DNA from 2 places in the Bacillus sp. AC266 genome. Region 2 is predicted to be linked to the other one. Evidence: riboswitches for the same ligand, from Rfam matches in the RefSeq annotation. Region 2 holds a riboswitch; the other holds the start of a gene.
The links. Region 2 has a riboswitch for S-adenosylmethionine ahead of mtnK (S-methyl-5-thioribose kinase). Riboswitches for the same ligand answer to the same signal wherever they lie in the genome.

Region 1 (3,325 bases), on a different contig from region 2:
AATACAGCACTTCCTATGGGGGTTGTTATAGCTCTTTGTGAAATTGGTGCTGTGTTATGTTATCTATTTATGGCCAGAAGAAGTGAGAAGCAGTTTGAACTGCAACAAAGACAAAATTTAGAGGCTTAATTTATAAAAAAGAGCTGATTCAAACATGTGTTGAATCAGCTCTTTTTTCATTTCTTTGAAATAACTTATACAGTGTTGTAAGGTGATGCAAAAGTTATTTGCATAAAGTGACGATACTGTGACAAAAATGTTGGTGTGTATATTAAGATCTCGTCTTAAGTGTAAAAAGTAGGGTGTTCTCGGTATAATAACAAGTGGAGATAAAAGAAACTATAATGAGTAATAGCTGTAGATAAAAGGAGAATAAGAGATGAAGAAGGTTTTCGGTATTGCTATGCTTGGGGGTATGCTCCTTCTAGCGGGATGTGATGGAAATAAAGACACGAAAGAACCGAAAGAAAAGGTAGAGCAATCTACTGAGCAAACAGAAGATATGAAAGTATATAACGAGGTACATGAAAAGTATGATGTGAAGATGAACAAAGAAATTAATAAAGCGTTACAGTTATGGGAAGTGGCAAAAGAAAAGGGCGGTAAGGAAATAACTAGTGCTAAATATAAAGAAGACGTGCGAACGGTAACAACGGGCATGTTAGAAGATATTGATCATATGCGTAAAGAAATTCGTGTGCCGAAGTCGAAAGAGGATGAACATGAACTATATGTTGGTTTCTTAAATGAAGCAGAACAAGCGATGAAAAAATTACAGAAGTTAGCTAAAGAAGAAGATTCATCGTTGATTCGTGATATAGAAGTTAATTTTTCAACAGCATCGACATACTATAAACGTTTTCAAACAGAGGCGAAAAAATAACCTTGCGCATGCGCAAGGTTATTTTTTCTTTTTAACATCTCCGTCTTCATCCTCGGATACTAATACCTTCTGTTCTTCGTGAAATTCTGAAATTGTTTGGCCAGTAATATTATCGAATGGAGTGTAAAAAGAAGTGATGCTTTTCTTTTTAATGAAGAGTTTATAGAAGCCAATGATGAAGAGTATGACGATTGTTAATGGCAATCCTATAGTAGCCAGAAGTAGTGGATCCATCTTATAACTCCTTTAATACAATTTCTTTTTATTATAAGCGAAAGATTGTAATTTCAATAACTAATATAATAGAAAACTGATTTTTCTAAATATATCCAATTTGATTGACTTTTCATTTTTTCAGAATTATAATTCGAAATATACAATTTGAACCAAATAATAATATAGCAATTTACTTATCCAGAGAGGTAGAGGGACTGGCCCTATGACACCTCAGCAGCGGGTTCTGTAACAGGAACACCGTGCTAATTCCAGCAAGCAAGTCTTGAAAGATAAGTGATGGGCCTTCGTTTATTAAGCCTTGATCTTATTTTTTAAGATCAAGGCTTTTTGTGTTTTAAGAAGTAGAGAAGGAGTAATGGCAACAAATATGTCAATAAAACAAAGTAAATTCATTTGTTTAGGGGGTTATTGAAGTGTATGTTATTAAAAAACTATCGGTTATGGTATTCACGCTATGGGTCATTACGACAGTAACATTTTTAATTATGCATATTATTCCAGGTGATCCGTTTTCATCAGATGCGAAAATCTTTCCTGAAGAAGTAATACAAAACATGAGAGCGAAGTATCACCTTGATGAACCGTTATGGAATCAGTATGTTGCTTATTTGGATGGGGTAGTTCATTTTGATTTTGGCGAATCTGTTCAATCGACAGGTCAAGGTGTATCGGAAATTATAACAACTGGTTTTGGACCATCGGCAATTATTGGTTTACAAGCACTTGTTATTTCATTGTTAGTCGGAATTGCCGCAGGTACATTTGCCGCGCTATATCATGGGAAAGTGATTGATTATAGTGTGAGCTTGCTTGCGATTCTCGGTATTTCTATTCCTAGTTTTATTTTAGCACCACTATTTATACAAGTATTCGCCATACAATTTGAATTACTACCAGTGGCGTCTTGGGGAACATTTGAGCATACTGTATTACCCTCCTTCGCATTAGCGTTAGGACCAATCGCAGTTATTACAAGATTTGTTCGCTCTAATATGATTGAAGTGTTGCAGAGTGATTATATTAAGCTAGCGAGAGCGAAAGGTATACCAATTAAGAAAATCATTATAAGACATGCTCTTCGAAATGCGATTGTTCCGGTACTTACATTTGTTGGCCCATTAATGGCTGGACTTTTAACAGGGACTTTCGTTATTGAAAAAATCTTTTCAATTCCTGGTTTAGGAAAATATTTTGTAGACAGTATTTTCAACCGAGATTATCCGGTGATTATGGGAACAACCATTTTCTATAGTGCGCTATTAATTGTATGTATTTTTATTACAGATATCATTCATCGTATTGTTGATCCGCGCATTCGTTCTATTACGTAAGGAGGGTGATGTTTAAATGGGGGCTTATGAAATTAATGACCAGTTATTAACGAATGAAGAGAAAAAAGAATTAACGATAAATAAAGATCAGCAAACGATTAGCCGGAAAAAGGAAGTGTTTCGCAAGTTTATATCAAACCCTATAGCAGTTTTAGGGGCAGTGACGTTATTACTAATTATTGTTTTCTCGCTTATTGGCGAAAGTTTAACACCATTTACTGCGAGTGAACAAGTAAAAGAAGCAACTAATTTACCGCCTAGTAGTGAGCATTGGTTCGGAACAGACGATTTAGGGAGAGATATTTGGGCGCGTACTTGGGCTGGTGGGAAAATTTCATTAACAGTTGGATTGGTAGCAGCAGCTCTTGATATAGGGCTTGGTGTACTTATCGGTGGCTTTAGTGGATATGTGAGAGGACGTAATCGTCTTGGAACGTTAATTGATGAGTGGATTATAAGAGGGATTGAAGTGTTATACGGTATCCCATATTTACTGATTGTTATTTTACTATTAATCATTATGAAACCAGGACTTTTTACAATTATTATAGCTCTTGCGTTAACGGGATGGATTGGCATGGCACGTCTCATTCGGGCGCAAGTACTTTCATTGAAACAAAGAGAATTTGTTATTGCAGCAGAGCGATTAGGTACATCTCATATGAAAATTATATATGGGCATTTAATTCCAAACTTAACGGGGATTATTATCGTCAATTTATCATTTACAATTCCAGCAGCTATTTTCTCAGAATCATTTTTAAGTTTTATCGGACTTGGAGTACAATCACCAGCAGCGAGCTGGGGCACGATGACAAACGATGCACTCGGGACATTACTAAGCGGAGAGTGGTGGCAACTTTTCTTCCCGGCA
Region 2 (3,325 bases):
GTGCTGCAACGTAAAATGGGATACCGAAATACTTTGCTAATATAGCTAAATTTAATGTTCCTATTTTATTAGCAGTATCACCGTTTTCAACGATTCGATCTGCCCCTACGATAATCGCATTAATTTCTTTCGTTCGAATTGCATGTGCTGCAGTATTATCCGTAATAAGCGTTACATCAATGTCTGCTTGTTTCAATTCCCATGTCGTTAAACGACCACCTTGTAAAACCGGCCTCGTTTCACACGCATACGCATGTAAACGCACACCCTTCTCTTTCCCAATATAAAATGGGGCTAATGCTGTTCCATATCTAGCAGTTGCAATACTTCCAGCGTTACAAATTGTTAAAATTTTATCACCGTCTTTAAAACATGTTAAAGCATGTTCTCCAATACTTCGGCACACCATTTCATCCTCTTGCTGAATATGAAGCGCTTCTTCTTCTAATATTTTTTGAGCTTCTTTTATTGTAGTAATCTCTCGAATAGATTCTCTCATACGATTGATTGCCCAAAATAAATTGACTGCTGTCGGGCGTGATGTTCCTAAATAGTTACAATCTCTATTAAATTTCTTCTGAAACTCATAGATATTTATAGCATCGTATTTCTTTGCCGCAAGCGCCAAACCAAACGCAGCTACAATTCCAATTGCAGGCGCTCCTCGTACTTCTAACATAATGATACTTTTCCATACCTCTTCAATATTCGTTAATGTTTTGTATTCAGTGACATGCGGCAACTTTGTTTGATTCAATACTGCAATTGCATCGCCTTTCCAACTTACAGATCTCGGAATAGTAATAATTGTACTCATGCTTTTACGCCTCCAACTGTCTGTTGAAATAATGTTCGAAACAGTTGAATATCAGCACACTTGGCTTCATATTTTATTAGTTCTCTACCTAAGGATAACGCTTGTTTTTTAGCTTGAATTCTATTTTCTTTATTTGCTATCCCATCTAAATCCGCTACATGAGCTAAGCCAATTGTTCTACGAATCAGTTCACATCCGGCAAATCCGACGGCATCAGTAAAGATATTTTGCAAAATAATTGGTAACCATTGTTTTTCTTTCGTATATGCTTCTACACCTTCTCCAATCCATAACTTCGTAAAGTTTTCTACAAAATAACTCCATGTCTTTTCTATATGGAAAAATAGTACACTTCTCTTTTCTTCTTCTCTAGATAAAGCATTTAATAATAGATTTGCAATAAATTGACCGATATCAAATCCAAATGGACCGTACGTTGCAAATTCTGGATCGATCACTTTCGTTTCAGAAGGTGATGAAAAAATACTACCAGTATGTAAATCACCATGAATAAGCGCTTCTTTTCTCGTTAAAAACTTATATTTATATTGTGCTACTTTTAGTTTTAAAGTTTTGTCACTCCAAAGTTCATCAATCACTGACTGTAAATCTGACTCATAATCATTCGTATCATAATGTCCAAATGGATCCGTAAAAACTAAATCTTCTGTAATTTTACTAAGGTCTGGATTTACAAATGTACCTTCTAGTACCCTTTTCTCTTCTGACTGTAAACCGAAATCTGAAGTATAAAACAAAACATGTGCTAGAAAACGACCGATATGCTGGGATAAAAGTGGATATCCTTCTCCATCTATTAATCCTTTTCTTGTAATTGTTAGTCTTGATAAGTCTTCTATTACTGTAACTGCTAACTCTTCATCATGACTGTACACTACCGGAACATACTCTGGCACATACTTCGCAAAAATTTGTAATGCTTTACTTTCAATCGTCGCTCTTTTTATAGACAGTGGCCAGCTCTCACCAACTACTTTCGCATATGGCAGTGCTTGTTTTATTATAATAGACTTCTCTCCATCATCTAATTTGAACACGTAATTTAAATTTCCATCTCCAATTTCATGACAAACTACATTTGCTTTCTTTTCAAAATAACCGTGTTCTTTCGCATATTGTATAGCTGTTGTTTCAGTTAATGAATAATATCCCATCGTCTTCTCCTCCTTTTCATTCAGAGGTTTTTCTAAAATAGAAAAACCCCTTTCCACAAAGAAAGAGGTTTGAAGTTTATCTTCTCCCCTCTTATCTGCCAGAAAGTTTACTTTCTGCTGGAATTAGCACCGTGCCTTTTGGCGTCATAAACGCCCCATTTCACAATGGTATTACGGTCGGTTGCTGGGCTTCATCGGGCCAAATCCCTCCACCTGCTCTTGATAAGAGTTTTATAATTTTTAGAATTTTTAACTTTATGATGAAGACTATACCAAGAATAAAAATCACTTGTCAACATTTTATTTGTATAATTCTGGACGACGATCTGCAAAAACCGGAATTCCTTTACGTACCTCTTTAATTTTCTCGAATTTAAGTTCTCCAAATAAAATTGATTCCTCTTCATTTGCCTCTACCACAACTTCACCCCAAGGATCCACAATTAGAGAATGACCTGCAAACTCATTATTCGGATCCTTTCCTGCTCTATTGCACGCAACAACATAACACTGATTTTCAACTGCTCTCGCCTGTAAAAGCAAACGCCAATGTGCTAAACGTACTAATGGCCATTCTGCTACAACAAATAAAACTTTTGCACCTTTAGCAGTATGAACGCGCATCCACTCTGGAAAACGAATATCATAACAAATTGTACCAGCACACTCTACATCATCTAACTTAAATTCACCTGTTTCATTACCAGCAACTAAATATTTATGTTCATCCATCAGCTGAAATAAATGTACTTTACTATATTCATTGACTAGATTCCCTTCATTGTTTACAACATACATTGTATTTGTAACCCCTTGCTCTGTTTGCTTTGCTATGGAACCACCAACAATATGTACACCATATTGCTTCGACCATTCTTTCAACTTTTCTTTCGTTTCTAATCCATCCGTATCTGCAATTTCAGAAAGTCTCGTTAAATCATATCCTGTTGTCCATAGTTCTGGTAAGACGATAACATCTGGTCTTTCTTTCATCGCTTCACTTATTTTTTTTTTAGCGTTCTCAATATTTTTTTCTACATCTCCAAAGACAATATCCATTTGAATACATGCGACTTTCATTTTTTCAGCCCCATTCTCATTTTTTTCTTTACAAAATACTGGAAAGATTATATCATTTGTCACTAGAATTGTAACAACTTTCAAAAGAGGTGGAAAGTATGAAATTATTTCAACCTTCTGAGATAGTAACATCATTGCCAACACAATTTTTCGCTTCACTTGTTGCAAAAGTTAACAAAGTCGTTGCAGCTGGTCACGATGTTATTAATCTAGGTCAAGGTAATCCAGATCAACCAACACCGCAGCATATCGT

Region 1: linked by a shared signal. The riboswitch ahead of AC0IXC_RS26985 (ABC transporter permease) and the one ahead of mtnK (S-methyl-5-thioribose kinase) in region 2 are both predicted to bind S-adenosylmethionine.

What each region holds. Positions count from the first base shown of each region.
Region 1 covers NZ_CEEDEC010000010.1:24,456-27,780, forward strand. Annotated here, with positions in the region: gene AC0IXC_RS26970 (multidrug effflux MFS transporter) at 1-129, shown strand, start outside; gene AC0IXC_RS26975 (hypothetical protein) at 380-883, shown strand; gene AC0IXC_RS26980 (DUF3951 domain-containing protein) at 902-1,117, opposite strand; SAM riboswitch class I at 1,291-1,396, shown strand; gene AC0IXC_RS26985 (ABC transporter permease) at 1,534-2,451, shown strand; gene AC0IXC_RS26990 (ABC transporter permease) at 2,468-3,325, shown strand, end outside.
Region 2 covers NZ_CEEDEC010000002.1:771,041-774,365, reverse strand. Annotated here, with positions in the region: gene mtnA (S-methyl-5-thioribose-1-phosphate isomerase) at 1-817, opposite strand, end outside; gene mtnK (S-methyl-5-thioribose kinase) at 814-1,992, opposite strand; SAM riboswitch class I at 2,081-2,221, opposite strand; gene AC0IXC_RS11655 (carbon-nitrogen family hydrolase) at 2,293-3,156, opposite strand; gene AC0IXC_RS11650 (aminotransferase class I/II-fold pyridoxal phosphate-dependent enzyme) at 3,171-3,325, shown strand, end outside.